Regions from separate parts of the Isoalcanivorax beigongshangi genome, predicted to be linked through region 2. Evidence: predicted binding sites of a transcription regulator. Region 2 holds the regulator's gene; the other holds the start of a gene.
The links. The regulator FNR, encoded in region 2, switches genes on or off when oxygen is low (the NO sensors DNR and NnrR bind a similar motif). The targets are predictions, from matches to a motif close to TTGATNTANATCAA.
Positions count from the first base shown of each region.

Region 1: ccoN (cytochrome-c oxidase, cbb3-type subunit I) is a predicted target of FNR. The motif match lies at 2,979-2,992, and genes of this name have one in related genera.

Region 1 covers NZ_JBGCUO010000002.1:270,211-285,593, forward strand. Annotated here, with positions in the region: gene ccoP (cytochrome-c oxidase, cbb3-type subunit III) at 1-677, opposite strand, end outside; gene AB5I84_RS12895 (cbb3-type cytochrome oxidase subunit 3) at 674-844, opposite strand; gene ccoO (cytochrome-c oxidase, cbb3-type subunit II) at 844-1,488, opposite strand; gene ccoN (cytochrome-c oxidase, cbb3-type subunit I) at 1,491-2,921, opposite strand; gene AB5I84_RS12910 (Rieske (2Fe-2S) protein) at 3,086-3,424, opposite strand; gene AB5I84_RS12915 (adenosine kinase) at 3,427-4,431, opposite strand; gene mrcB (penicillin-binding protein 1B) at 4,518-6,839, shown strand; gene AB5I84_RS12925 (tetratricopeptide repeat protein) at 6,815-7,327, shown strand; gene hemL (glutamate-1-semialdehyde 2,1-aminomutase) at 7,333-8,622, opposite strand; gene thiE (thiamine phosphate synthase) at 8,686-9,315, opposite strand; gene thiD (bifunctional hydroxymethylpyrimidine kinase/phosphomethylpyrimidine kinase) at 9,325-10,086, opposite strand; gene hemJ (protoporphyrinogen oxidase HemJ) at 10,098-10,520, opposite strand; gene argC (N-acetyl-gamma-glutamyl-phosphate reductase) at 10,654-11,715, shown strand; gene AB5I84_RS12955 (DUF6776 family protein) at 11,715-12,473, shown strand; gene AB5I84_RS12960 (bactofilin family protein) at 12,457-12,879, shown strand; gene erpA (iron-sulfur cluster insertion protein ErpA) at 12,938-13,276, shown strand; gene AB5I84_RS12970 (DUF3820 family protein) at 13,287-13,511, opposite strand; gene AB5I84_RS12975 (anhydro-N-acetylmuramic acid kinase) at 13,511-14,632, opposite strand; gene AB5I84_RS12980 (peptidoglycan DD-metalloendopeptidase family protein) at 14,601-15,383, opposite strand, start outside.
Region 2 covers NZ_JBGCUO010000001.1:1,622,247-1,637,629, forward strand. Annotated here, with positions in the region: gene AB5I84_RS07340 (MBL fold metallo-hydrolase) at 1-516, opposite strand, end outside; gene AB5I84_RS07345 (hypothetical protein) at 597-1,070, opposite strand; gene yaaA (peroxide stress protein YaaA) at 1,171-1,953, shown strand; gene AB5I84_RS07355 (universal stress protein) at 1,975-2,910, opposite strand; gene fnr (fumarate/nitrate reduction transcriptional regulator Fnr) at 2,947-3,657, opposite strand; gene hemN (oxygen-independent coproporphyrinogen III oxidase) at 3,748-5,121, opposite strand; gene AB5I84_RS07370 (MAPEG family protein) at 5,512-5,940, opposite strand; gene AB5I84_RS07375 (multidrug effflux MFS transporter) at 6,081-7,259, opposite strand; gene AB5I84_RS07380 (amino acid deaminase/aldolase) at 7,332-8,519, opposite strand; gene AB5I84_RS07385 (aldehyde dehydrogenase family protein) at 8,516-10,018, opposite strand; gene AB5I84_RS07390 (hypothetical protein) at 10,028-10,429, opposite strand; gene AB5I84_RS07395 (FAD-dependent oxidoreductase) at 10,426-11,868, opposite strand; gene AB5I84_RS07400 (23S rRNA (adenine(2030)-N(6))-methyltransferase RlmJ) at 12,005-12,835, opposite strand; gene AB5I84_RS07405 (hypothetical protein) at 12,893-13,033, opposite strand; gene AB5I84_RS07410 (glycerol-3-phosphate dehydrogenase/oxidase) at 13,214-14,686, opposite strand; gene AB5I84_RS07415 (YiaD family glycine zipper/OmpA-like lipoprotein) at 14,988-15,383, shown strand, end outside.

The sequences.
Region 1 (15,383 bases), on a different contig from region 2:
AATTTCGGTTGTGAACGCTCGATGGCGCCGGCGTTCTGCGGATCATTGGCAACGCGTTCGCTGGACAGCGCTTGAACGTAGATTGCCATGTCGCGAACCGCGTCCTCACCACCCAGCGCTTGCAGCATTGGCGTCATAGTGCCGCTGCGGCCGAAGGTGATGCTCTTCACGATATCTTCAGGCTTGCCACCGTAGAGCCAGTCGTCATCGGTCAGGTTCGGGTACCCGCGGGCGCCGCGGGCGTCAGAACCGTGGCAGATCGCACAGTTGTTTGCAAACAGCCGCGCGCCCACTGCCATTGGCTCCGGGTACTGAATCAATTCCTCGATCGGCAGCTTGGCAAACTCCTTGAACAGCGGGTCGGAGTGGGCCTTGGCCATCTTCACTTCTTCTTCCCACTGCCCGCCACTGGTCCAGCCCAGCGCGCCCTTGTAGCTGCCCAGGCCCGGGTACAGGGCGAGGTAGGCGAAGGCGAAAGCGATGGTCATCAGGAACATGATGAACCACCAGCGCGGCAGCGGTTGGTTGCGCTCTTCAATACCGTCAAAGGTGTGGCCGGTGGTGTCCTGTTTGGCTTCTTCCGCGGACAGGCGGGAGTTGCCGATCAGCAGCAGACCGTAACCGATCAGGTTGCCGACCACGATGATGACGATATAGACGTTCCAAAAATTGCTCATCGATGGCTCTCCCCAGAGACAGCGTTGTTCATGCGGGCTTTATCGTCTTCGACGGGGAGCGCGCCCAGCTCCTGGTAATGCTTCTTGCGGCCCGGACGGAACGTCCAGGCCACCATCGTGATGAACGCTGCAAAGAAAACCAGCGTGAAAATAGCGTAATAGCTCATCACTTCACCTCTGCACGCGCATGGCCCAGAGAGAACAGGTAAGCAACAACGGCATCTTCTTCGGTCACATTTGCCCATTCGCCGCCTTCGCGGGTCTTGGCCAGCTGCTCGGCAATGTCTTCATCGGTGTAGGGCACGCCGAAGTTCTTCTGGAACACGTTCAGGGTGCGCTCCATGGTGGCCCAGTTCACTTTGTTGCGCTGTAGCCAGGGGTAGGCCGGCATGTTCGACTCCGGTACCACTGAGCGCGGGTCACGCAAGTGCTCACGGTGCCACTGTTCAGTGATCGGGCGCAGGCCAACGCGGCCAAGGTCCGGACCGGTACGCTTGGAGCCCCACAGGAACGGGTGCTCCCAGACGTCTTCGCCAGCCACGGTGTACGGGCCGAAACGCTCAGTTTCAGCACGCAGCGGGCGTACCATCTGGGTGTGGCACACGTGGCAACCTTCGCGGATGTAAACGTCGCGGCCCGCCATTTCCAGCGCCGTGTAGGGGCGCAGGGTCGGGATCGGCTGGGTGGTGGCCTTCTGCCAGAACAGCGGCACGATTTCGACCAAGCCGCCGAAGCTGATGATGATCAGCGTCAGCACGATCAGCAGGCCAACGTTCTTCTCGATGACGGCGTGTTTGCTATTGCTCGACATGATTATGCCTCCACCAGCTTGTTGTCAGCGCCCTGAGCGTCACGGGAGCCACGGATGGTGAGGTACACGTTCGCGGCCATCAGCACCATGCCCAGCAGGAACAGGGCACCGCCGACCAAACGCACGATGTAGAACGGCTGACGCTCGGCCAGCTCTTGCACGAAGTTGTACATCAGGGTGCCGTCTTGGTTCACAGCGCGCCACATCAGGCCCTGCATGATGCCGGATACCCACATCGCAGCGATGTAGAGCACGGTGCCGATGGTGGCGAGCCAGAAGTGCACGTTGATCCAGGAGGTGGAGTACATGCCCTTACGCTCGAACACGCGCGGGATCATTACATACATAGCACCGATGGAAATCATGGCTACCCAGCCCAGTGCGCCGGAGTGCACGTGACCGATGGTCCAATCGGTGTTGTGGCTCAGGGCATTCACGGTCTTGATCGACATCATCGGGCCTTCAAAGGTGGCCATGGCGTAGAACGACAGGGACACGATCAGGAAGCGGATGATGGGGTCGGTACGCAGCTTGTCCCAGGCGCCGGACAGGGTCATGACACCGTTGATCATGCCGCCCCAAGACGGGGCGAACAGCACGATGGAGAACACCATGGCAACCGACTGTACCCAGTCAGGCAGTGCGGAGTAGTGCAGGTGGTGGCCGCCGGCCCACATGTAGATACCGATCAATGCCCAGAAGTGCACGATAGACAGGCGGTAGGAGTACACCGGACGCTGCGCCTGAATCGGCACATAGTAGTACATCATGCCGAGGAAGCCGGCAGTCAGGAAGAAGCCCACGGCGTTGTGGCCGTACCACCATTGCACCATGGCATCGATGGTGCCGGCGTAAGCGGAGTAGGACTTGAACAAGCTGACCGGCACCGCAGCACTGTTAACGATGTGCAGCAGCGCCACGGCAAGGATGAAGGCGCCGTAGAACCAGTTAGCCACATAGATGTGGCTGGTGGTGCGCTTGGCCAGGGTGCCGAAGAACACGATGGCGTAGGAAATCCACACCGCGCCCAGCAGGATGTCGATCGGCCATTCCAGCTCTGCGTATTCCTTGGTGCTGGTGTAGCCCAGCGGCAGGGTGATGGCTGCCAGGACGATGACCAGTTGGTAACCCCAGAACACGAAGTTCGCCAAGCGCGGGAACGCCAGCGTGGTGTGGCAGGTGCGCTGTGCAACGTACAAGGAGGTTCCCATCAACGCACAGCCACCAAAGGCAAAGATCACCGCGTTGGTGTGGAGCGGGCGCAGACGGCCGAAGCTGGTCCACGGAAGCTCGAAGTTCAGGGCGGGCCACGCGAGTTGGCCTGCGATCCAGACACCGACGAACATGCCGACGATGCCCCAGATCACAGTCATGATCGCGAATTTTCGGATAACGCTGTAGTTGTACACCGGAGGCGCGGTTGACTCTTGCATGCTGAGGTCCTTGCAGATTTGTGCGCTTGCACGTTAACAGTGTGATTTTAAAGCCTGTTGACTTGCGTCAAGGTCAAAATTGAACCGGACGTGTCCGGTTCTGCTGCGAAATGGCTGGCAAGCGGTGGCCTTCAAGCAAGAGTGCCCAAACGTGCGGGCACACCTCAGGCCGGGGCGTTCTCCAGCGTGATCCAGACATCCCCATCGCGGATGTCGTGGGTGATCGCAACCAGTTTCTCCCCATGGCACGGACCCGATACACACTCTCCGGATTCGATCTCGAACAAAGCGCCATGGTTTGCGCAGGTAATGAACTGAGCTTGGTCGTCCAAGAACTGGTCAGGCATGAAGTTCAGCTCAATCCCCAGATGGGGGCACCAGTTCCAGTACGTATGCAGCTGGCCGTCCTGCACTACCGCCAGCACCGAGTGGGCACCGAGTTGGAAGCCGCGTGCGGCGCCTTCCTCGAGTTCGTTGCGCGCACAAAGTCGCACTTCGGACATGCCTACTCTCCCAGAACTTGACTACGTAGTGAACGCAAAGCGTCCCCGGACAAACGGGGGCCGAAATCGCTCACTACTTGCGAGGCGGCATGGCAGGCCAAGGTGCCGGCGGTCTGCACGTCCCGGCCACGCGCCACTGCATAGAGAAAGGCGCCCGCGAACGTGTCGCCGGCACCGTTGGTGTCCACCGCCTGGGTGGGCACTCCAGAAACGGCGTGGATTGTACCACTGTCGAAAATTAATGCGCCCCTTGCGCCGCAGGTCACCACCACCTGGCGAGCGACCGCGGACAGCGCTTGCAGCGCCGCTTCCGCCGAGTCGGTGCCGGTGAATTGGCGCGCCTCGTCCTCATTGCAAAACAGCAGGTCGACACCAGCCCCCAGCATTGCCGACAGTCCGTCGCGGAACAATTGGACCATGGACGGGTCTGACAGCGTCATCGCCACCTTCACGCCATGCTGTTCGGCCAGTTCGCGCAGCCGGATGGCCGCAGCGCGCCCGCTGGGCGAGGTCACCAGGTAGCCTTCCAAGTAGACCCAGCGGCTGCGGGCTAGGGCTTGTTCGTCGAGGTCGTCCACCGACACCTGCTCGGAGATGCCGAGGAAAGTGTTCATGGTGCGCTCGGCGTCCGGCGTGACCATGACCAGACAGGTGCCACTGACGCCCTGCGGCCGGTGCGAATGCATGTTGGTGCCGACGCCGGCGCTTAACAGGTCATTCACGTAGAAGGCGCCGGTGTCATCGTCGGCCACGCGGCAGGAGTAGTAGCTCTGTCCGCCCAGACCTTGCACCGTCATTGCGGTATTGGCGGCAGAGCCGCCGCTGGCGCGTTTGCGCGGCTCACCGCTGGCAGTCAGGGCGGCGATGGTACGCAGCTGCTGCGCTTGGGGCACCAGCGTCATCAGGCTCTTGGCAATGCCGTGCTCGGCAAGGAAGGCGTCACTGACGACGAATTCGGTATCCACCAGGGCGTTGCCGATGGCGTACACATCGTAGAGGGGCGACATCCCAACACTCCGTAAAAAATGGCGAAACATTATGCGTTCTAGACGCTCTGTTGCCAAACCTCATCGTTCCATCCGTATACTGCGCCATGTCTCGAAAACGCCCCCCGAAAAAACAAGTCCGACGCCGTGCGCGCCGACGCTTCCCTTGGTCACTGCTGTGGAAACTCCTCGCGGTGCTGCTGCTGGTGGCAGCGGTGGTGCTGGTGTGGATGGACGCGCAGGTGCGCCAACGTTTCGATGCTCATCAATGGCAGCTGCCGGCGCGGGTCTATGCCCAGCCGGTGGAGCTGTACAGCGGCCGGGTTTTGGAATGGCAGCATCTGGAGCAGATGCTGGCGCTGCTGCGCTACCGCAATGCCGCGTCAGCGCCGATGCCGGGCAGTTACCAGCGCCAGGGCGGCACGGTGCTGCTGCATACTCGCGCCTTCCGCGACAGCGACGGCGGTGAGCCGGCCCGGCAGCTACGGCTGACACTGGCTAACGGCCGCATCCAGAAGGTGGCCGCCGCTGATGGCAGCACGTTGCCGGTGGCGCGGCTGGAGCCGTTGCAGGTTGGCAGTATTCACCCCGGCCACAGCCAAGACCGCATTCTGGTGCGCCTAGGCGATACCCCGCAGTTGCTGCACGACATGCTGTTGGCAGTGGAAGATCGCGGTTTTTATGAGCACCACGGTGTGTCGCCGCGAGGTCTGGCACGGGCGGTGTGGTCCAACCTGCGCTCCGGCGGCGTGTCTCAAGGCGGCAGTACCCTGACTCAGCAGCTGGTGAAGAACTTCTACCTGTCCCAGCGTCGGACCATCGGCCGCAAGCTGATGGAGCTGCCGATGGCAGTGCTGCTGGAGCTGCACTATGAAAAAGAACAAATCCTCGAAACCTATCTGAATGAGGTCTACCTCGGCCAGGACGGCGCGCGGGCCATCCACGGCATGGGGTTGGCGGCGCAGTTCTATTTCGGCCGCGCGTTGGAGGAGCTGGAGCCGCACCAGTTGGCGTTGCTGGTCGGCATGCTCAAAGGGCCCAGCTATTACGATCCGCGCCGCAATCCGGAGCGCGCCGAGCGTCGCCGCAATGTGGTGCTGACCGTGGCCCATGAGCAAGGGCTGCTCAGCGAGCGTGATTACGGCATTGCGCTGGAACGGCCGTTGGATGTGGTGCCCAAGGGCGCCGGAGCGCTGTACGCCTTCCCCGCCTTCATTGATCTGGTGCGCCGTCAGTTGGCCCGTGATTACCCAGCCGAGGCGCTGTCCAGTGAAGGGCTGCAGATCCATTCCACGCTCGACGTGCTGGCCCAACTGGCGGCCGAGGATGCTTTGGCCCGTACGCTGCGCCAACGTGATGCCGACGGCAGCCAGCAGCTCAATGGGGCAGTGGTGATTACGGCGCCCGACCAAGGCGATGTATTGGCGATAGTGGGTGACCGCACACCGCGCAGCGCCGGCTTCAACCGGGCGTTAGATGCGTTGCGGCCCATCGGCTCGCTGGCCAAGCCGATGGTGGTGCTCACCGCGCTGGAGCAGCCGAAGCGCTTCTCACTGGCGACTATTATTAATGATGAGCCGCTCGAAGTGTCGATGCCCAATGGCCAGGTGTGGGCACCGAAGAACGTGGACAACCGCTCGATGGGGCCGATGCCGATGGCGGAAGCGCTGGCGCGCTCGCGCAACCAGGCGATGGCGCGGCTGGGCATGGATGTCGGCTTGCAGCCGATCATCGCCACGCTGCAGCGGCTGGGTGTGCAGGGGAATATCCGCCCCTACCCGAGCCTGATTCTCGGCAGCCATAACATGACGCCGTTTGAAGTGGCGGTGATGTATCAGCCGCTGGCTACCGGCGGTTTCCGCACCCCGCTGCGGGCGATCACCGATGTGCTGGATCTGCACGGCACGCCGCTGGCGCGCTATCCGGTCTCGGCTGACCCGGTGGTGCAGGAGGCTCCGGCCTACCTGACCCAGTGGGCGATGGTGAAGGTAATGAGCGAGGGCACCGGCCGCGCTGCCTACAACACGTTGCCTCACGACCTGATGGTGGCCGGCAAAACCGGCACCAGCGACGGTCTGCGCGACGCGTGGTTCGCTGGCTTCAGCGGCAATCACTTGGCGGTGGTGTGGATCGGCCGTGATGACAATCAGCCAGCAGGTGTGGCCGGTAGCAGTGCCGCGCTGCCGGTCTGGACTCAGGTGATGGCGAAGCTGCCTCAGCGCAGCTTGCGCATGGACCCGCCGGTGGATGTCGAGTGGGTGTGGATGGAGCCGGACGGCAAGACGCGCTCCGACGCCGGTTGTGACGGTGCGGTGCTGTATCCGATGTGGACCCCTTCCATTCCAGGGGTGTTGAGTGCATGTGCGGCGGCGCGCCAGACGCCGGCCGGTGAGGAGCGACGAGGATGGCTGCGACGACTGTTCGATTGATGGTGGTAGGTCTGACGCTGGCGCTGGGCGCTTGTGCCGTCACGCCTCCGGGCGGTGACACGGGCGCCGGCCCGCGTACGATTCCACAGCTGCCGCCCCAGCAGCCGGCCACTGCGTTACCGCCGGTGGCGATTGCCGCATCGTCGCCGACTTACAGCCTGTTGTCAGCGGCCCAGGGCGCGCGGCGACAGCAGGACCTGGGCAAGGCCGGGCGGTACCTGGAGCGGGCGCTGAATGTGGCCGGCCCGGGCGAGGCGACGGTGTTGTACCGGGAGTTGGCGGAGCTGCGTATCCAAGAGGGGCAGCCGCGTGCGGCAGAAGGTTTGCTGATGCGAGCGTTGCGTGAAGCGCCGGCTCATGATGAATGGCGGGCGGAGTTGTGGGAGCGCATCGCTGCGGTGCGCGCCCAGCAGGGCAACAGCGCTGGCGCCAAGGATGCGCGCCAGCGTGCAGACACATTGCGAGCGGGGAAGCCCCGCTCGGCCTGATCGGCTCAGCAGCCGGCCAAGAACACTTCCCGCGCGGCCTGCACCGTGGCGTCAATATCGGCGTCGGTATGGGCGGCCGACACAAATCCGGCCTCAAAGGCGGACGGTGCCAAGTACACACCGCGCTCCAACATGGCGTGGAAGAAACGCTGGAAGCGTTCCACGTCGCATTTCATCACTTCATCAAAACGCGCAACCCGGGTCTGGTCGGTGAAGAACAGGCCGAACATGGCGCCGACCTGATTGGTGGTCATGGCGATGCCGCTTTCGCGGGCGGCGGTAGCGAGGCCATCCAGCAGGCGGGTGGTGCGGGCAGTGAGCTGCTCGTGGAAGCCGTCCACCGCGATTTTCTCCAGCGTGGCCAACCCCGCCGCCATGGCGACCGGGTTGCCGGACAAGGTGCCGGCCTGGTACACCGGGCCGGCCGGGGCGATGTGCTGCATGACGTCACGCCGGCCGCCGAACGCGCCCACCGGCATGCCGCCGCCGATGATCTTGCCAAGCGTGGTCAGGTCCGGGCGCACCCCATACAGCGCTTGGGCACCGCCGAGTGCAACGCGGAAGCCGGTCATCACTTCATCGAAAATCAGCAAGCTGCCGTGCTCATCGCATACCGTGCGTAGACCTTCCAGGAAGCTGGCGCAGGGCGGCACGCAGTTCATGTTGCCGGCCACGGGCTCGACAATGATGCAGGCGATGCGCTCGCCCTGGGCGGCAAAGCACTCCTGCACGGCAGCCAGGTCGTTGTAGGGCAGGGTCAGCGTGTTCTCAGTCACCGCGGCCGGTACGCCCGGTGAGCTGGGCACGCCCAGAGTGAGGGCGCCAGAGCCGACCTTTACCAGCAGGCTGTCGACGTGGCCGTGATAGCAGCCTTCGAACTTCACAATCAGATCGCGGCCGGTGAAGCCGCGCGCCAGGCGGATAGCGCTCATGGTGGCTTCGGTGCCGGAGCTGACCATGCGCACCTGCTCAATCGACGGCATCAGCTCACAGACTTTCTGTGCCAGCTCGATTTCCACGGCAGTGGGCGCGCCGAAGCTGGTGCCCTGGTCCACCGCCGCGTGGATGCGGGCACGCACGTCGGGATCGCCGTGGCCGAGGATCAGCGGGCCCCAAGAGCCGACGTAATCGATGTAGCGGTTGTCGTCTTCATCGAACAGGTAGGCGCCTTCGCCGCGGTGAATGAACACCGGGCTGCCGCCGACACCGTTGAAGGCGCGGACTGGGGAGTTTACGCCGCCGGGAATCACTTCGCGGGCGGCGCGGAACAGCTGCTCAGAATGCTTGCGGACCATGGGTCACCTCGTCAGGGGAAAAACCACGTCACGGCGCTCGAACGCCTGCGGGCGGAGCCGTCGTCAACGTGGTGATGGGAAAAACAATGCGGCCAGCCGGCGGGCGGCGGCCTCGATATTCGGAGCGCCGAATACGGCATGGATCACTGCCAGCATTTCGGCACCGGCGGCAATCAGGTGCGCGCCATTATCAGCATTCACGCCGCCGATCGCTACCCGGGGCAGGCCGAGGGGTTGGGCGGCGGTGAGAATATCGATGCTGGCCGGCGGCGCCTGGGGCTTGGTGTGTGACGGGAAAAAGCGGCCGAACGCCACATAGCTGGCGCCTTGGTCGGCGGCGTTGCGGGCGAGATCCAGCCGGTCGTGGCAGGTCACTCCGAGAATCGCATCAGGTCCCAGCCGGCGGCGGGCGTCGGCCGCGTTGCCGTCACCTTGGCCGAGGTGTACGCCATCGGCGTGGCAGCGCAGCGCCAATTCGAGGTCGTCATTGATGATCAGCAGCGCGCCGTGCTCACGGGTCAGGTCGCGCAGGTCGCGGGCGCGGCGCAGGCGTTGTTCGGCGCTGGCGGGTTTGTCGCGGTATTGCAGAATGCGGGCGCCGCCGGCCAAGGCGGCGGCACAGGCTGGCATAAGCTGTGCCGGGGGGAGCAGCTGCGGATCGGTGATGACGTACAGTCCGGAAAGTGCGGTCATGGCACTGGCTCAGGGCAAGCGGTTGGGGATCAATTGTCCCTTACCGGCACGCCAAGCGCGGCGCAGGCACTGGTGGACATAGTCCTGCGCTCTCGCCAGCGCCTCGGCGGGGCTATGGCCATGGCCGAGCAGGGTGGCGGTGGCGGCGGCCAGCGTGCAGCCGCTGCCATGATAGGCGCCGTCCAGTCGCGGCCAGCTCAGGGTGGTGCGACCCGTCGCCGTGAACAGATGATTGTGTACGTCGGTGGTGTCGTGGTGGGTGCCGGTGATCACCACCGCCGGACAGCCGCTCGCCAGTAGCCGCTCGCCGCAGCGGTCAAGGTCGTCACTGCCAGCCAGACGCTGCGCTTCGGGTAGGTTCGGAGTGGCGATGGTGGCGCGCGGCAGCAACTCGCGCAGCATGGCCTCCGGTACCGTGCCGGCGGACAGGGCGCCGCCGGATTCTGCCACCAGCACCGGATCGACCACCACCGGCACTCCGGGCAGGCGGTCGAGCAAGCCCGCGATGGCGTGGATCATCTCCACGCTGCCGGTCATGCCGATTTTCACCGCATCGAAGCGCATGTCGTCCAGCAGGCAGTCGGCTTGCCGCAGTAGCAGCTCCACCGGCACTAGCTCGAAGCCCCGCACTTCTTGGCTGTTCTGGATGGTGAGCCCGGTGATCAGGGTGGCGGCAAAGCCGCCGAGGCTGTGAATCGCCTCAATGTCGGCGTGGATGCCGGCACCACCGGAGGGGTCATGACCGGCTATCACCAGAATGTTGGGTTTCATCGCTGCGGGCCTCAGAACGGTTTCACCACCACCAAGATCACGATGCCGAGCAGCAACACGATGGGGGCTTCGTTGAACCAGCGGAAATACACGTGGCTGTGGGTGTTGGCGTCACGGGCAAAGCGTTTCATGTGCATCAGACAAAGGTGGTGGTAGATCACCACCAGCACCACCAGCGTCAGTTTGGCGTGCAGCCAGCCGGAACGTAGCCACATATAATCCTGCAAATGCAGCAGCCAGATGCCGAGGCCGAGGGTGGCAATCATGGCCGGGGTCATGATGCCGCGGAACAGTTTGCGCTCCATCACCTTGAAGCGTTCGTTGCTAAGGCTGTCCTTGGCGTCAGCGTGGTAGACGAACAAGCGCGGCAAGTAGAACAGGCCGGCAAACCAAGATACGACCGCGACAATATGTAGTGCTTCAACCCACAACATCGGCAACTCCCCTCGGACAGACAGTCAGGAAGCGGGCATGATAGCTCAGTCCGGTGGCCAGCGGTGGTTGCCGGAGCGGTAGTGCCTTTTTATGATGCCCGCTGACAACGCACAGGGGCGCAGGAGTGTGAACATGAAAGCAACGGGCCAGACCTTCCGGGTCGGTATCGTCGGCGGGACCGGGTACACCGGGGTCGAATTGCTGCGCCTGCTGGCCAGCCATCCGCGTGTCACGGTGTCCGTGATCACTTCGCGGACCGAGGCAGGGCAGCCGGTATCTGACTTGTTCCCAAACCTGCGCGGTCACTATGACCTGGCGTTCACCGATCCGGATCCGGCCACGCTGGCGGCGCAGTGTGATCTGGTGTTCTTCGCCACGCCGCACAACGTGGCCATGCGCATGATGCCGGAGCTGCTGGCGGCCGGCGTGCGGGTGGTGGATCTGTCCGCTGACTTCCGACTCACCGATGCTGAACTGTGGTCGCGCTGGTACGGTGAGCCGCACGCATGTCCGGAGCTGTTGGCGGAGGCGGTGTACGGCCTGCCAGAAATGAATCGCGCCAAAATCCGCGATGCACGGCTGGTGGCCAACCCCGGCTGCTACCCCACCGCGGTGCAGCTTGGTTTTCTGCCATTGCTGGAGCAAAGCTTGGTGGATGTACAGCGGCTGAACGCTTTTGCGGCGTCCGGCGTCAGCGGTGCCGGGCGCCAAGCACGCATTCCCAATCTGCTCACCGAAGCCGGAGACAACTTCAAAGCCTATGGCGCTTCTGGGCACCGTCATCTGCCAGAAATCGAGCAGGGGTTGGGGTGGCTGGCATCAGACCCAGTGCGGCTGACGTTTGTGCCGCACCTGGCACCGATGATCCGCGGTATGCAGGCGACGCTGACTGCGGAGCTGGTGGACCCGACGCTGTCGCTGGAAGATCTGCAGACGCTGTTCGAGGACCGCTTCGCTAGTGAGCCATTCGTTGATGTGCTGCCGCTGGGTAGTCACCCGGAGACCCGCAGCGTGCGGGGCGCTAACGTGTGCCGATTGTCGCTGCACCGGCCGCAAGGTCGCGATGTGGTGTTGGTGCTAAGCGTGATCGACAACTTGGTGAAAGGTGCGTCCGGCCAAGCGGTGCAAAACATGAACATCATGCTCGACCTGCCTGAAACCATGGGGCTCGACGCTCCAGCGTTGCTGCCCTGATGAAGGCGCGCAAAAAGGTGGTTCGCGAACTGACATTGATGCCGGTGGATGTGACGCGACAGCGGCGTCAGCGCTGGTTATGGGCGGTGCTCGGGGGGCTGGCAGTAGTGCTGGCGTTCTTGGTCGGGGTGCTGGTCAGCGGCAGTGAAGGCTGGGGCAGCAATCTGGAGCAGCAGCGATTGCGCATGCAGCTGGCGCAGATGGAGACCAACCTGCGTGAAGCCCGTGATGACCTAGCCGTGCACCGCACCTCCAGTGAAGTCAGCAGTCAGGCGCAGGAGCAGGTGCGTGGTGAACTGCGTGGTCTACGCGACCAGATCGTTGAGCTGGAGGAAACTGTCGCGTTTTATAAAAGCATCATGGCCCCGGAAAATGGTGAGCAGGGCCTGCAGATTTCGCGTTTCCATGTGGCGGCTACTGAGCATGATCGCGAATACAGCTTCCGTCTTGTGCTGTCACAGGTCGGGGACAACAACAATTTCATCGCCGGCGATGTGGCGATGATCCTCGAAGGGGTGCGGGGCAACCAGCGGGTCGATATTCCGGCAGCGCAGTGGCTCAGCGAGGAGCACAGTTCCACCGCGTTCCGGTTCCGGTACTTCCAGGAATTGACCGGGCGGGTGCACCTTCCGGAAGGTGTTACGCCGCGCGCGGTCAGGGTCGAAGCGACGGCCAGCGGCCGTGGCGGCCAGCGGGTGGAACGCACATTTGGCTGGAATAGGGTTGAGGAGAACACAGAGCATGCTCGGTCGGGGTAATAAGAAGGGACGGGACAACTTCTGTAATCACACATTGATCGCATCCAGTGCCAAGGTCACCGGCGATATTGAGTTCACCGGCGGCCTGCATGTGCAGGGCCGGGTGGAAGGCAATGTACACGTAAGCGCCGATGGGGGGCGCTTGGTGATCGGTGAGAGCGGCTCGGTGAAAGGCGAGATCCGTGTAGGCGATATCCTCATCAACGGTCGCGTCGAAGGCGATGTCTATGCGGTCGGCAAGCTGGAGCTGGCGGAGAAGGCGGTGATTGAGGGCAACGTCTACTACAACCTGATCGAAATGGTGGTGGGCGCCCAGGTCAACGGCAAGCTGGTGAAGGAGGGTGCGCCGAAACATTTGCCGGCGCCGGACAAGGGCAAAGCCAAGGCGGCGTCGGCCGATACTTGACTGATTTAGTGCGGCATCTCACCATGGGGCCCGTTTCATCACTACCAGACGACGCCCCATGAGTGATTCTGCTGTTCTCTCATTTACCGATCGAGCCGCTGCCAAAGTCCGCGCACTGCGCGACGACGAGGGCAACATGGCGCTCAAGCTGCGGGTGTATATCACCGGCGGTGGGTGTTCAGGTTTCTCTTACGGCTTTACCTTCGATGAGCAGACCCGTGACGACGATACCGTGATCGAAAACGGTGATGTCGCGTTGTTGGTGGATGCCATGAGTGTGCAGTACTTGGCCGGTTCTGAGATCGATTACGACCAAGGTTTGATGGGGTCGCGCTTTGTGGTGCAGAACCCTAATGCCACGTCCACCTGTGGCTGTGGTTCGTCGTTCTCGATTTGACGCCTTGACCTCAGCCGCGCAGTAGCGGCTGCAGCAACCCTTCCAGTCCGTTCAGCTTCACTTCATACATCAGCGCCAATTGCTGGCCGAGTTTGCCGCTCGGAAAGCCTTGCCGATGCATCCAGACCAGATAAGGCTCCGGGAGCTGCAGCAGTGGCCGCCCGGCGTATTTCCCGTATGGCATGATCTGGTTCACTGCTTCGATCAATACGGCGGCGGGTGGCAGTTGGTCCATCACGGGCGGTGTCCGGGGTGCAGGGCGCCCAGTATGCAGGGGCCGGAAGCGCCGGTGACCTGCGGGGCGTTGGCGGGAATGCGGTTGAGGTGGGCCCAGGCAAACCAAGCGAAGGCGGCGGCTTCCACTGCCATTGGATCAAGGCCGTGGACGGCCACGCTCTCCACCTCTGCTTGTGGCAGTAACTGCTGCAGGCCGGTCATCAGCTGGCGGTTGAACACGCCGCCTCCGCAGACAATCAGGCGCGCGGGCGCAAAGCTGCCGATGGCATCCACCACTGACTGGCAGGTGAGTTGGGCGAGGGTGGCTTGCACGGTAGCAGCGCTCTCGGTGCCGACTAGACGGTGCTGCAACCAATCGAGACTGAAGTGCTCACGGCCGGTGCTTTTCGGTGGTGGCAGACAGAAATAATCGTCATTCAATAACCGTTGCAGCAGCAGCGGGTCTGGCGAGGTCGATGCGGCCCAGGCACCGTCTGGATCAAAGCGGCCGCCGCGGTGCTGGCGGTGCCAAGCATCTAGCAGCACGTTAGCGGGGCCGGTATCGAAGCCGCCCACCAGCGCTTCACCATCCAGCAGGGTGATATTGGCCATGCCGCCTAAATTCAGCACCACGCGGCGTTCGCCCGCCTTTGCCAGCAGCGCTTGATGTACGCGCGGCAGCAGCGGCGCACCCTGGCCGCCGAGTGCCACATCCCGGTTACGGAAATCTGCGACGGTGTCGATGCCGGTGCGCAGAGCAATCAGGTCTGGTCGCCCGATCTGGGTGCTGAAACCGAGGTGAGGGCGATGGCGGATGGTCTGGCCGTGGCTGCCAATGGCGATAATGCGGCGGCGATCCAGTCGCTCCGCGTCCAGCAGCCGCTCGACGGTGTCGGCGAACAGCTCGCCCAGCTCCACGTCAAGGCGGTAGAGCCGGTCCAGATCCTGCGGCACGGGACGGTTTAGGTCGACGATGCGGTCGTGCACGGTATCTGGAAGCGGCAGGCTATGTAGCGCCATGACCTTTGCTTGGCCAGGACTAACTTGCACCAGCGCTGCGTCCACCGCATCGGCGCTGGTGCCGGACATCAGCCCGATGAACAGCCCATCACGGCTCGTTGCGGGCAAAGGCGAAGGCATGGCGGTGCATGTCCATCTGCTGTTTGAGGGCCTCTGCGCGGGCCAAGAAAGCAGGGCGTTCTTGGCTGCTGATGCCTTGCGCCATCGGCAGCTGCACCGTGAGCGGATCGCGGTGACTGCCGTTGACATGGAATTCGTAATGCAGGTGCGGGCCGGTGGCGAGGCCGGTCATGCCCACATAGCCGATGGTCTGGCCTTGGCGGACTTGCTGGCCGGAGCGCAAACCGCCGGCGAAGCGGCTCATGTGTGCGTACAGCGTTGAATACTGCTGGCCGTGTTTAATGACTACGGTGTTGCCGTAACCGTTCTTACTGCCGACAAACTCCACCCTGCCATCGCCGGTGGCGCGAATTGGCGTGCCGGTAGGCGCCGCATAATCCACGCCGCGGTGGGCGCGCAGCGTGTTGAGAATCGGGTGGCGGCGGCCGGGGTTGAAGCGTGAGCTGATGCGGGCGAACTCCACCGGAGTACGGATGAAGGCGCGCCGGAGTGCATTGCCTCGGTCATCCAGATAGCGGCCCTGGCCGTTGTCGGCGTCGTAGCGCAGTGCCGTTAGGTGCTTGCCGCGGTGTAGGAATTCAGCGCGCAGGATGTTGCCGGTGCCGACTTTCTCGCCGTCCACATACAGCTCTTCGAACATCACCCGAAAGGTGTCGCCTTCGCGAATATCCAGCGCAAAGTCCACATCCCAAGCAAAGATATTGGCGAACTGCATGATCAGGTTGTCTGTCATGCCGGCGCGGTGGCCGGA
Region 2 (15,383 bases):
TGCCGGTGGCGCCACCACCACCGTTGAACCCTGAATCAAGTGGTCACCACTGAACAACACGCCGGTTTCTTCCACCAAATAGCAGAAGTGATTGGAGACATGGCCGGGAGTGGCGATGGCGCGCAGATGGCGGCCGTCTGCCAAAGCTAGGCGGTAGCCGTCTTCCACTAACGTGTCGGGCTGCCAAGCCTCGTCCTGCAGGCCGTCGTCCGGCGCCAATGGGCCGTGGCAATGCAGATCACCAAGCAATTGCGCGGCAGGGGAGTGGTCACGATGGGTGTGGGTGACGATCACCGCCACCAGCGGCTGTCCCAGTTGCTCTGCAGCGGCCAGCAGCGCCGCAGCGTGCTGGCTGTCCGCCGGACCGGGGTCTAACACAGCCAGTCCATGCGGCAATGCCAGCAGATAGCTGTTGGTGCCGGGCCCGGTCATCATGCCAGGATTGGGTGCCAGCACCCGCCAGACACCCTCCGAAATTGCCGTTGGCACACCGGGAATCAAGCCGCTAGAAGACATTGCTCCACCCTTGGTTATGGGAAAACCGGGGCATTCTGACGTTTTGCCGCTTGCAGGCCAAGCCGCAGTGACTGAGCGGTTCAGACGCCGCCTTGTTGATAGCCTTCCACCGCCATCACTTCTACCGTCACTTGCTGCTGATCGCCGAGCAGCGTGGCGGGCAGGCGTACGACCTGCGAATAGGGATAACTACCGCCCACAGGCACATGCTGTTGCAGTCGCAAGGGAGCCGAAGCCAGCTCCTGACAAGGCTGATCAGCAAGGCACTCCCGCACCAGTGCACGCGCTTGGACCCGAGCCAGCGGATGCTCGGCCAAGTTGTAAATACGGCCACTGACGCGCAAGCCGGTTTCCAGTGGTCGCACCTGTTCTACGGTCAGCCGAACACTACTGGGCGCCAGCGCCACCAGCTCATTGCGATCAGCTTCCAAGAGCGCCACGCCGAGCACACCGAATACCGCTAGCACTGCCACACAGGCGGCCGCGAACGGACGGCGGCCCTGGTGCCAGCTAAACCACAGCAGTACCACGGCAGCCACTAGGACTGCGATCATCAACAACACTCTAAGCATGGAAAACCTCGTGCAAGCCAGTGGAGCGGTGGTGGAAGCGGGGCGCCTTACTATAATGCCTGTAACACCTAGGAGGCCCATGATGCTGATCGTTGTTTCCCCTGCCAAGACACTGGACTATCAGTCGCCGCTGCCGGCACTAACGCCGAGCCAGCCACGTCAACTGGAACACAGTGCTTTGCTGATCGAGCAGGCGCGCAAAATGTCGGCCGCCGATTTGTCGCGCTTGATGAAAGTCAGCGATGCCATCGCGGAATTGAATGTGCAGCGGTTCGCTGACTGGCAGCCGCAGATGGATGAGGGCGCCGCACGGCCTGCCTTATTCGCCTTCAAGGGCGATGTGTATACCGGGCTGGATGTGAGTCGTTTTTCCGCCGCTGATCTCGACGCTGCCCAGCAGCGTTTGCGCATCCTGTCCGGGCTTTACGGGCTGCTGCGTCCGCTGGACATGATGCGTCCCTATCGACTGGAGATGGGGACCCGCATGGCCAATGAACGTGGCAAAGACCTGTACCAGTTCTGGGGTGATCGCATTACCGACTTGCTGCGTGAAGACATGGCTGCGCAGCAGACCGATACCTTGCTCAACTTGGCGTCGCAGGAATATTTCGGTGCGGTGAAGCCGGCCCGCTTGCAGCAGCGCATTGTGACGCCGCAGTTCTTGGATGAGAAAAACGGCGTTTATAAAATCATTAGCTTCCATGCCAAGAAAGCACGGGGCTTGATGGCCGCTTGGGTGCTGCAAAACCGGGTGACGCAGGTCAGTGATCTGGAGCAGTTCGACGTGGCCGGCTACCGCTTTGCGGCAGCGGATTCTGATGCCGACACGCTGGTATTTCGCCGCCCAGCCTCCGCGCAGGGATGAGACCAGGCAGCGACGGGGCGCTCAGTCTTGCCAAGGCGATTGGAAGCCATCCGGTTTTACCGCGAGGAAGTCGCCCTGCGCATTAAGAGCGATTTTTTCTGCGGTACTGCCGAACAGTAGCCGGCGCAGCGGGTCTCGCTGTACCGTACCGAGTACCAGCAACTGCGGTGCGTGTTCGCTTTGGTAGGCAGCCAGCGCTTGGGCCGGCTCACCTTCCAGCAGCACCTGGTTGCTATGCTCGAGACCAGCCTGTTCACACAATTGGTTCAGACGCTGCACGTAGTAGTCGCGCACTGACTTCATATCGACGGTGTAAGTCGGTAGGCCTTCGCCCACAATCAGCAGCAGATTGTCGTCCGGATGTTCAATCACGTGAGCGAGACGCAGCGTGCCATCGAGTGCATCACTGAAATGCCGCGCTGCTTTGACCACCTCGGCGTTGAGGCCGGCGAGCGCGCCTTCGTCTTGATCCGGATCCACTGCCGCCAGCACGTCCACAGCGCCGCGCCAGGGCAGGGACGATACGCACATCACCGGGCAGGGCGCCTTGCGCAACAGGATCCAGTGGCGTGGTGTCAGCAGTAGCCGCGAAAGGCCGGTAGTGCCTTCATCGCCACTCTGAATCACTACACATTCCGGAATGTCGGCCAAGATGACATCGCGCAGGGCGCTCTCGTCGTCTTTTTCCCAGGCCAGCAGGATTTCCACTTCGCTACGACATTCGCTGCAGTCCTGCAGCAGTTGCGCGATTCGCTGCCGCCAGCTGTGCTCCAGCGACGCCTTGGCGCGCTCGAAGTGTTCACTGGAACCATTGGTCGCGCGGACCAGCGCTGGTGCGTAAATATTGACGAATATCCGCAGCCGCCGGCGGTTCTCTTGGGCCAGATGGGCGGCCTTGAGCAGCGCCATCTGCGGACATTTAAGATCGGGTTCGAGTACTGCTAGGACCGGGGTCATGACCACCTCACTGTGACGCAGCGACTGGGACAGGTATCAGCTTGTACAGGTTTTGCGAGAATCGCCACATAGGCCCGGGCGATCAAGGATCTGGATTTCGCGGCCGTCGACGCTGATCAGTTCCTGCTGCTGAAGCCGGGTGAATATTCGGCTAACGGTTTCCACGGCAAGCCCCAAGTAGTTGGCGATATCGTAGCGTGACATCGGCAGGCGGAACTGGGTATTGGACAGGCCACGGCGCTGGTGGCGCGCGCCGATACTGAGGATCAGCGATGCCACACGGTCATCCGCCGATTTTTTGCTAAGCAGCATGTGTAGCATCCGATCTTCCTGGATTTCGCGGCTCATGAGGCTGAAGAAATGGCGCTGCAGGGTCGGAATCTTGGTCGACAAGGCTTCCAGCTGGGTGAATGGAATCTCACACACGGTGGACGTTTCAAGCGCCTTGGCGGAAGACACATGGTGGGCGGTGCCGATGCCGTCCATGCCGACGATTTCGCCGGGCAGGTAGAAGCCGGTGACCTGCTCATCACCTTCTTCAGACATGGAATACGTTTTCAGCGCGCCACTGCGCACCGCGTAGACCGCTTCAAAGGAATCGGCGGCACGGTAAAGGTGCTCGCCCCGTTTCAGTGGGCGGCCGCGGCGGATCATGCGGTCCAGCTCATCCAGCTGTTCCGGCTCCACGGCTAGTGGCAAGCAGATCTGGCTGAGGCTGCAATCGTTGCAGGACACTCGGACTGTCAAGGTCGTCTCCGGTTGCACTGAGGGTGGGGATGTCACACTACAGTAGTATACGACCACCACCGAATTTTGCATGGTAGTGTGATCGGGTCCTCAGATGATACGACTAAACCGGGTGGCGGTCTGCGGCGTTTGATAGCGATCAAACACCATGGCCACAGCTCGCGCCGCTAAGCGTCCCATTTCAGTAATCTGCAACAGGCGTCCATCGAAAGTGACCAACCCGTCGGCCAGCAACGGCCGTAGCGAGTCCAACTCGGCGCGGAAATAATTGGCAGCGTCGATCTGCCAGTGCTGGCCGAATTGTTCCAAATCCAACTGCATACCGCACAGCAGCGTCATGATCAGATCGCGACGTAATTCGTCGTCCTGATCAAGCCGGTAGCCTTGTCGCACCGGGAATCGGGCTTGGTTCAGCGACATCTGCCAGTCATCGATTTGGCGTGCGTTCTGGGCGTATAAGGTGCCGAGTTGGCTGATGGATGAGACTCCGAAACCAACCAAGTCGGCATCGCCGTGCAAGCTGTAGCCCTGGAAGTTCCGGCACAGCGTGCCGTCTCGCTGTGCTTGTGCCAGCGCGTCATCGGGCTTGGCAAAGTGGTCCATGCCAATCAGCTGATAGCCCATTTCTTCCAACATGCTGCCGGCGCGGGTGAGCATGCGCAGCTTTTCAGAGGGTGAGGGCAGGGTGGTTTCATCGATCTGACGCTGCACCTTGAACCGGCTCGGAAGATGGGCGTAGTTATAGAGCGAGATACGATCGGGATCGAGTGCACCCAATTGTTCCAACGTCCGTGCCAATGAGGTTTCTGATTGCCAGGGGAGGCCATAGATCAGGTCTGCATTGATGGAGCGGAAACCGAAGTCGCGGGCGCTGCGGAACAGTGCAAGAATCGTCTCGAACGGCTGCACCCGGTTTACTGCCTGTTGTACTCGTGGGTCGAGATCCTGCACGCCGAAGCTCAGGCGGTTGAAACCAAGTCCGCGCAGCAAGCTCAGTCGGCTGCTGGTGACGGTACGCGGGTCTACTTCGATGCCGTAATCCCCCCGATCCTGATCTAGCAAGTGGAACAAGCGGCCGGTTTGATGCATCAAGCGTGTTAGCTGGGCATCGTCAAAAAAAGTCGGCGTGCCGCCGCCCCAGTGCATCTGAACCACCGGCCGCTGACTGTCGATCAACGCGCTTTTCAGCGTCATTTCCTTCAGCAATGTTTCTAAATACGGTTCGGCGATGCGTTTGTCACCGGTGACGATGCGGTTGCAGGCGCAGTAATAGCAGACGTGCTCGCAGAAGGGGATGTGCATGTACAGCGACAGCGCCCGCTTGGCGTTATTGCCGTCCGCCAACGCGTCGCGGTAGTCCTGGTCGGTGATTTCTTCATGGAAGCTGCTGGCCGCAGGATAGGAGGTGTAACGCGGGCCATGTCCGCCGTAACGCTTGATGATGTCGGGGTTCCAGCAACTCATTCAGACTCTCCGGCGCCAGTGCCATATGGGAGGCTGTGATAATGACGTTTAGGCTAGAAAGCGAGTTGATGCACGTCAACGGAGAGCTGGCTAGCTGAAGGTGCGGCAGTGTCCCGGTGATGTCAGGTCGATCGGTGTAAACCTGTGGTGTACTAGGGTCCGGGGTGTCGACATAGACTGACCATTGGGGCGAGCCAGGTGCTGATCGACAGTTGGGCGACCTGTCTGGCCTTAATGAGTACGTCATTTGACATAATATACATTACACGTCTTATCGGTGAGTCTAGGCAGTGCAAGATGCCACTGGATATCCTTCTTTGCCGAGCGCAGTGCTCCATACCCCAGCTCGATCTTGAAAGGCAGCGCGTGCGCTGCCTGCCAAATACCGTATCAAGCCACCTGCAGCGCCAACTGCAAAGCGATGCCAACCAAACCAAACAGCGCCAACGTGCTCAGCGCGAACACCACGAAGCGAATTTCGACCGAGTCAATCAGTGATTGCACCAGACTGTGCATCACGCGCAGCCCGGTATACGCCCAAGCCAAACCCAGCGCCACACTGGAGGTACTGCCCAGCAACACCAGCGCCACCACCGTGGCGTAGAACAACGTCGGTTGCTCCATTAAGTGGTTGTAGTTGTCTGCTTTCCAGCGAATCTTTGCTGGCAGTTCTGCCATTTGTTCACCACGCGGGCGTTTAGCATCGAGACGCATCCTAGCCTTGAAGATGGCTGGCACTCGCAGGGCGAGCATCCACACCAGCATCACGCAACTCCAGGCAACAAGGGTGATCATCGGCAACAGAAGAGATTGACTCATGGCGGCTCCATTTGGCTGCTATGTTATTGATATTAATGGAGCGAGACCGCCCCGCTCCGTTATATAGCCTCGGGCGAGTACACGGCAACAAGAAATGTGGCGATCGGTGGCCCCGCTGCCGGGGCCACTCTCCCCTGCCTTCAGGTCTGCGATCCGTCGCCACGCGCAAGGCCGTAAAAGGCGACGTTGGCTAGCAAGACAGAGCCGAGCATCGCAACCGCCATCGGTAGCACCGATTCGGTGTGGAAGTGGGTCAGAAGGAAGCCAAGGATACCGGCCAGCAGGAACTGCAGCGCGCCGTTGAGACCGCTGGCCGCGCCGGCATCGCGGTCGAAGAACGCCATGAAGCTGGCCATGGCGTTCGGCACGATCAGCGAAACCGCCCCCACCACCAGCATGACGAGCGGCACCGCTAGGGCCAACGTCAGCAAACCAGTCACTGCTAGGGCTAGGAACACGCTGGCACCGAGCAACTGCAGCGTAAGGCCCCAGCGCAGCATCACCGCCGGATCGTAGTGGCGCAGCAACACCACGTTGAGCCGGTTGAGCAGCAGCATTAACACGATATTGGCACCGAACAGCACTGGGAACAGTGCTTCAGTGGCGCCGAAATGGGTCATGTAAAGGAAGGCAGAATCAGTGATGAACATGAACATCGCTGAAAAGCCCATGGCGTTGGCAAGAATGAAGCCCATCGCCTGGCGGTGGCACAGTACGCGACCGTAGCCGGCCAAGGCGCCGCCCGGTTGCGGTCGTGGCGGGCGGGTCGGCAGGCCACGCACCAGCACCAGTAGCATGATCGCCGCGTACAGGGCCAAGAACATGAAAATCGATTCCCAGCTCCACAGGTGCAGCAGCAGTGAACCCACAGCCGGCGCAATCAACGGAGCCACCAGCATGATCAGCCCGATGGTGGTCAGTACCCGTGCGGCTTCCCGACCATTGTAAAAATCGCGCACCGAGGCGGCAGAAATAACCACTGCTGCACCGCCGCCGAACGCCTGCAGCAGGCGCATCAGGTACAGCATAGTGATCGAGTCGGCCAGCACGATCCCGATACTGGCAAACAGGAACAACAGCAGGCCGCCCACCGCGACCTGCTTGCGACCCAGGCGGTCACTGAGTTGGCCGCCAAACAACTGGCCAAAAGCCGCGCCGATCAGATAGAGGCTGACGGAGGTTTCAACTTGGTGCACGGCGCCGCCGAGATCATCGGCCATGCGTACTAGTGCGGGAAGGTAAGTATCGATGGCCAACGGGCCGAGGGCGGACAACAGCGCCAGCACCACCGCTAGGCGCACCGGAGAAACAACCTGCATGCATCACTCCCGATTGCGAATCGGCATAGCATACCGGTTGCCGCTGCCGGCGGCCCGTTCACTGGTGGGTTGTTACATGAATTGCCATCCGAGCCCGCGGTAGGTAGGCAGTCCTCCAGTGACGGTACCGCCCTGCACCACCAGCACCTGATTAAAGCGCTCGCACAGCTCGCCGGCTTTAGCGTGACGGAACAGCACCGCATCGCCGATTGCCGGTAGCCGTGAGCCTCGCAGTGGGGTTTGCACCTCCCCTGCCCCTTCTAGTGGTAATAAACTCAGACCCGGCGGCCACACCGGCGTCGGCAGGCGGTCGCTGCCGGCAGCCCCGGATGCGATGTAGCCGCCACCGGCACAGGTGACGACATCGGCCTGAGGCTGGCGCACCACTTCCAGCGCAAAGAACAGCGATGGCGAATGTTGGAAATCCTGATAGTGATCAAATAGTACCGGTGCAAACAGGCCACTGCCGGCACTGACTTCAGTCACCGACGGATCGCTGCAAGTGGTTTCCAGACTGCCGGTGCCACCACCATTGACGAAACGCAACTTGGCGCCCGCCTGTTCCAGCGCATTGACCACCGCTTGGCGACGGGCGGCCAAACGCGGCAGAGAAAGCTGTTTCAGGCGGCGAATCAAGCGGTTTTTCAGCGCCGCCCCGGGCACTTGGTCACCGACTCCCGCCACTTGCGCTTCATAGCCCATGACACCCTCGAGCCGAACACTTGGCAGTGCACGGATTACGTCGAAACAGGCCACTGCTGCGCTGGCAGAACGGATTGGTGAACGCTGCACACCGAAATGCAGCCCTGGCAGTGGCAGCGACAAGTCCACGTCCAAGCACAGTGGAAATACCACGTGCTCCTGCTCGCCGATTTCGGCGATGCGCTTAACCTGCTCGGCATCATCCACCATCAGCGTAATCAGGCGGCCTTGTCGCAGCTGCTCGGCCACTGCTCGCAAGGTGTCGGGCTGCACCGTGGGATACGCCACTAACAGGTCAGTGATGCCCTGCTCTGCCAAAGCGCAGGCCTCGCGCCCATGGAAGCACAGCACCCCTTGACAGCGCGGATCGGCGGCGAGCACGCGTTGGATCAGTGCCGGCACTCGCAGCGACTTACTGGCAATACGCAGAGGATGTCGGCCGGCACGTGTTAAGAGTGCTGTCAGGTTGGCATCAAAAGCATCCAGATCCAGCACTGCCGCCGGCAGCGGTTGATTTATCAAGGCGTGCTGCAGTGCGGAGAGAAGCGCTGCGCTCATTGGTCGGAACCGTTACTGCGCGGCAGTTGCGCCTGCTTCTCAAGCTTTAGACCGGCCTTGGCGAAGGTTACCCAGCGGCCTAGACCACGGCCGAATAGACCGTCAATCAGGCCACCGAACAGCGCAAACTTTTCCTGTGTATAGGGAAACCAGTTGGCTTCGATTTTGCTGCTCTGCTTGTCGATCAGTACCGCTTTGCTGCGCACCATGCCGCGCAGGCCCTCAACGCCCTTCGCGCGGCCATAGCCGGATTCGCCGACCCCGCCGAATGGTAGCGCTGGGTTGCCTTCGGTGAGCATCACGTTATTGATCGACACTGCGCCTACCCGCAGTGCACGTGCGACCCGTTCAGCGCGCGCGAGATCCTTGCTCCAGACACTGGCGGACAACCCGAACGGGGTGCTGTTAGCCAGCCGGATTGAATCCTGCTCGTCCTGGAAAGGCTGGACGACCAGGATTGGCCCGAAGGTTTCTTCCTGTACCACCAGCATGTCGTCACGCACGTCGGTGACCAGTGCTGGCCGCAGCATGCGAGTATCTCCGATGCGGCCGCCGCCGTGGATAGTCGCGCCTTTGGCTGCCGCATCGGCCAAATGACGCTGGACGATCTCCAGCTGGAAATCAGTGGTCATGGCCCCGATGTCAGCATTGCCGGTGTCGCCGCTGCAGACCACGAGCGCATCAAGGCGGTCACGTAAGCGTGACACCATCTCCGGGTAACGGCTTTGGTGGACATAAAGACGCTCGACTGCGGTGCAGGATTGGCCGCCATTGGTCAGCGCTCCCCACAGTGCGCCGGCGCTGGTGCGTTCAAGATCCACATCCTCGAACACTAGCATGGCGTCTTTACCGCCCAACTCCAGATCCACCGGCACCAGCAGCGGCGCACATTGGGCAAGGATACGGCGCCCGGTGCGCGCGCTACCGGTGAAACTGACCCGGTCTGGTCGCTGGGCAATCAGTGCTTCTGCCATTTCACCGGCGCCCTGCGCAATCTGCAGCGCCGCAGACAGCAGCGGCAGGCCGTCCACCAGGGATTCGATTAGACCGGTCAGCGGCGTGTGCTCGGAGGGCTTGAGTACCACAGCGTTGCCGGCAGCAAAGGCCGGAGCAATAGCGGTCATGGCGATGTGGAATGGATAGTTCCACGGGGTGATGACCAGCACCACCCCCAGCGCTTCGTACCAAATGCGCGAGCTCTTGCCCATTAGCGCTAGAGGTGTGGAGACCTTTTCATCGGCCAGCGCAGCCGGAGCAGCACCTTGCAACCATTGCAGATAATCCAGCACCCCGAGCAACTCCGACACCAGGGCATCGGTTCGGCTCTTGCCGGTATCTGCCACAATCCGATCCGCGATCTGGTCACGTTGTTGGTGGATGCGTTGCTGCAGCTGCCCGAGTTCCGCCAGTCGCTCTGACAGGGTGGAAACCGCCAGTTGTGATTGGGCGGCGCGGGCGCGGGAAAACAGCGTCTGAGCGTGGGTTTGAGCGTCGGTCACGGTAATACCTCAATCGGGACGGCAGTGAATGTGGATGCCCATGGTGCGGTAGCGCTTGGATTGGCCCTCGGCATCGCGATCCAAGCCGTTGTAGTAGCTGCTGATGATGACGCCGCGCAGGCCCATATCGAGCAGGCGAAACAATCCGGACCCGGGTAGCCGGGTGTGTGCCACCGCCGCCACCGTGCGCACCAGCCATCCCGGCAGCGGCCCCGGCAAGCTACCGAGAACACGCACCACCAGCCGCAGGCTGGCGATATCGTCCGCATCGCCAGCGGCGAGCAAGGCCGGCAAGTGGTCGGTAGCATCAGTGTCGCGATAGGACGGCAGGCCGCCCTGTCCCGGCAGATACGCGTGGCCGACGTTGCGCCAGCAACGCAGCTCGGCCGCACTCAGCATTAGTTCGCTCATGATGCGCGCTCCGTGACGAGGGTTGGCAGTGACAACGTCTGCCCGAGCAGCGCTTCCGCCGCTTGATGGGCCATCGCCATGATGGTCAGCGACGGGTTAATGCCAGGAGCATTGGGAAATACACTACCGTCCACCACATGCACGCGGCGGCTGCCGTGCACACGGAAGCCAACATCCACCACGGAGCGGCGCGGATCAGTGCCCATCACACAACCGCCCATCAAATGCAGGCCGATGTTGGTCGGCGAATCAATCACCTCTTCCGCCCCGGTCTGGCGGTAGATGTCGTGGATCACTTGGCGACCGGCTTTGGCACGCGTCAACTCCGGCGCTGCCAGCGGTTTGTCGACGCTGATGCGGCCGCGGCGATCGAGCGAGATTCGTCCCGGTGTGACATCCCGCACCGCCACCTCGATACAGGCGAGCTGCCGGAAACGCTGCATCACCTGCTGGTGACGGGCGCCGATTTGTGGCAGCAGGAAGGCGACGCCGAGGGGGCCAGCAAACACGTTCTCCAGTTTGAAACCAGCAGCCCTAAAACGCGGCTCTTCGGACTTCACCGCTTGGAAACTGCCCTTGTGGGCGTCGATATTGCGGTCGTACAGCGCCAAGCTGACAAATTGGGGGTGGCAATAAAAGTGGTGACCAAGTGCGGGAAGTTGGCTGCCATAGCCGGATTTCAGCAACAGCGCGGTACTGCCGAGGGCGCCGGCGGCCAGCACGCAGCGGCGGCCGTGGAAGGTCACATTGCGGCCGCCTTGGCGTCCATACACAGTGACGCCCTGCCCTCCCTCCACCAAGCCGGCGATCTCGCAGTTGGCTTCCATGACCGCACCGGCGGCCAGGGCCCGTGGCAGGAAAGTCACCGTCATGCTCTGTTTGGCCTGACGTGGACAGCCGCCTAGGCAGCGTACGCAATCGTTACCGTCGGCCACATTGCAATGGGCCTGCCCGCGCCGCAGTGGCGACCAGCCGTAGCCGAGCTGTTCGAAGCCTTCCACATAGAGGCGTGCGTTTTCATTCCAATCGCTGCGGGCGATGGACTCCAACGCCAGTGCGCTTTCGGTCAACTGGTAGTAGCGCTGGAAGTGTTGACTGCTGTGCTCGGCAAGCCCGCTTTGTTGGCGCCACGCTTCAAAGGCATCCTCATCGAAGCGATCGAGCAACGCTTGGTTCACCACCGTGCCCCCGCCGGCCACTTTGGCACGTAGCAGTGCCAGTGCGCCGTCTTTGGAGGGTTCCAGCCCGCCGCCCCACATCAGACGAAGAGATGCATCTTGCTCGTTGTCCGGATATTGGTCCGCGCGCCACGAGCGGCCGGCCTCCAGCAGCAGCACGCGCTGCCCAGCTTCAGCCAGATGACAGGCCAGCGGTGCGCCACCGGCGCCGGTGCCGACGATGATGACATCGTAGAGAGGGTGTGTGGGTGATCCGCTCATGCGTTCTGCCTCGGCATTGCTGGACTCTTTTCTTGTACGATAGTTCCAGTAATCTACCACAGCTGCACCGCAGCGGACACCATGGCGGTGTTTCAAAACGATCAAATTTGGTGATCTATGGCCGCCGGCCGCCCTCTTAACTCAGATTGTGCGGTCGGATCAGCAATGAAGGGCTGCCGGCTTGGACCAAGGAGCCGAACCAGGCGGACAAACCGTTGAGTTGCTCTGCAAGCAGGTATGGGGGATTGACCACCAGCATGCCGGAGCCGTGCATGCCGGCACCGCGCGGCCGATAGGCCCACTCGCACTGCAGCATTGGCATCGAGCTGGCCACCAGATTACGTAGCATCGGCAAGTGCCGTTCGTCACCCAGCAACGGGTACCACAGCAAGATCACACCTTGCGGCCAGCGCTGGTGTGCCTGCAACACCGCCTCCCCGACTCGCCGATAGTCCTGGCCTTGTTCATAACTGGGATCAATTAGAACTAGGCCGCGGCGTGGGGTGGGTGGCAACAGCCCGCCCAGTGCTTCCAGTGCATCGCGGCGATGGATGTGTACCCGGGGTTTGCGCTCGAACAGTTTCTCCAGCGCATTGTGTTCCTGTGGGTGCAGTTCGCACAGTTGCAGCGGCGAGTCCGCTGGCAGCAACTGATCCAGAATTGTCGGCGAACCGGGGTAGAACTGCAGGTGTTCACGGTGGGGGTTACAGTGGCGTAACACCTGACGGTAGTCGCCTAGCGCGGCAGGCCAAGACTGTTCCCACGCACGCAGGATGCCGGCATCGGCTTCTTTGGTCTTTTGCGCGATGTGGCCAGACAGGTCGTAAAGACCACGTCCGGCGTAAACATCCAGCGCGGTGAACGGCTTTGGCTTGCGCCGCAGGTATTGCAGCACCAGCGTCAAGATCGCGTGCTTGTGCAGGTCGGCGGCATTGCCGGCGTGATAACCGTGCTGGTAACTGAGCATGGCAGGCCCCTCTGAAAAGGGGGCCATTCTAGAGAGCTTTTGGGTGCGACCGGTAGCTCAGAGTGAGCTGGCAACCATCACACCGACTCCGCCCGCCACCAGCCCAATCAAACAAGTGGTCAGGGCTTGGCGCCGGATACTTTGCCAATCGGTCGCCAACCACCAGCGGTTGAGTCGTTGTACAGTGCGGGTGCTCATTGTGATCGCCTCCAGTCCGGCTGCAAGACGGTCGCCGGACCGCCCTGTTATTACTCGCCTTTTGTGACGGCAATCACACTCCGATTGTGAATGATTGTAAATAGCCCGCGACAAATTGTGTCCGACTAGGGGCGAGCAACGGATGCAAGGCAAAAAAAAGCGGCCCGCAGGCCGCTGTTCTCAGTTGTAGTAAAGCTTCAATATTTGATCATAACGATTTGATTCTGCTGAGAATCGTTCCTCGTCCCAAGCCAGGACCTGCTGTAAGAGTGCTTGATTGGTGCGCACCCAGCCGCGGCCGCCGTCAGCGGTCAAGTTACCGATGCGAGTCCGCCGCAGCAGTAAATCATCCAGGTGCACAGGCTGCTCCTGCGCCACAAGCCAGCGCAGCAAGGTCGCGGTCAGATGCTCAGCGGACACCGCCCCTGCCGGCGACTCGAGGCCCGCAGGTACCGTCACCGCGTTGGCCAGCATGCGTGGTTGCTTGCGCAGTTGGCGGTACTGGCGCTCATCGATCAAGCCCGCGGCCTTCAAAGCGTCCAACGCAATGATCCGGAACGTGGTGAGCTTGCCACCGCTGACGCTGACCACGCCGCCGCTTTCCCACACCGCGTGATCGCGGCGTTCTTGCGATGGTTTCAGGCCCTTTCCGGAGGAAATCACCGGGCGCACACCGGCCATGGTAGAAATCACGTCACTGCGGTCCAGTTGCACACTCGGGAACGCATGGCGCACCAGCGTGAGCAGGTAGCGCACCTCGTGCTCATGGGCATAGGCCTCCTGCTGCGGATCATCAGTGTGGTCGTGATCAGTGGTTCCGACACAGGTGACGCCGTGCCACGGGAACACGAACACCGGGCGGCCATCGTCCGGGTGCGGCAAGGTATAGCTGTCAGTCACTGGTAACAGCTCAGCGGGCAGGAAAATATGACTGCCACGCAGTGGTCGCACCCGCGGACTGGAGTTCGACAGCTGGTCGACCCAAGCGCCGGTGGCGTTGATCACTTTCTGGCTGCTGACCTGGTAGTTGGCGCCGTTAACCTGATCCTGGATATGCAGCTGGAAATGTTGCGCGGCACGCTCGATGCGCTGCACGGCGCTGTAGTTCACCACCGTGGCACCGGCGGCTGCGGCGTGGTGCAGGATGCGCAGCACCAGCCGGCTGTCATCGGTGACGGCATCGGTATAGGACATGGCGCCCCGCAGCTGTTTTAGTTTCAGCAGCGGCGCGCGCTGGCGCAGAGCACGGGCGGAGATCCAGCGGTGGTCACGGATGCCGGCAAGGAAATCGTAGCCCATCAATGCCACGCTCAAACCCAGCCGCCCGGGGAAGCTGCCCTTGCGCACCGGGAACAGATAGGTGTGGCGATGCACCAGATCCGGCAACTCCCGCAGCAACCGTTCACGTTCCTGCAGCGATTCGCGCGTCAGCCGCACATCGCCCTGAGCCAGATAGCGTAGGCCACCGTGCACCATTTTCGACGACCGGCTGGACGTGCCCCAAGCGTAATCCTGCTTCTCCAAGAGCAGTACCCGCAGACCTTGCTGGGCCGCCATCAGCGCGACCCCGGCGCCAGTGATGCCGCCCCCCACTACCACCAGATCCCACGCTTGCCCGACGAGCTGCTGGGGATCCGGACGCAAACCGATCATGCCGCTGTTACTCCTGGTACGAGATGCTGGGGAAAGTAGACACCATGGCCGAGGCAGGCGTATGACGGTCACGGTAAAAGATGTGACGCACGTTCCGCATCGAAATGGGCGCCGAGATTTCCACGTTCACGCCAGCCGGTCAACCGCTGCCGAGTGAACCGCCGGTCACGCTTGGTGGCGGACCTGCATGCCCCCGCGGGTGTGATGCACTGCGCCAATGGCGCTGATCAGACTACCGCCTGCAGCGGGCTTATCCTATGGTGCCGACGCGCATGGCGCGCATTGGCAAGAGGACGAATTGATGAACAAGGCATGGACTACAGGCATGTTGCTTGGCGCACTGGTGATCGGCCAAGGCTGCACCACCATCAACCCCTACACCCAGGAGTCGCAAACCTCCAATGCCGCCAAAGGCGCTGGCATCGGCGCGGCAGTGGGTGCAGTGGTCGGCATCGCCACCTCCAAGAACGCTAAGCAGCGTAAACAACGCGCGCTGGCCGGTGCCGGCATCGGTGCCATCACCGGTGGCGGTGTGGGTTACTACATGGATGTGCAGGAAGCCAAGCTGCGTCAGAAACTACAGGGCAGCGGCGTCTCGGTCACCCGTAGCGGCGATGAGATCATCCTCAATATGCCGGGCAGCATCACCTTCGCCAGCGATGACTACGCGATGGCGGGCGCCATGGTGCCGGTGATG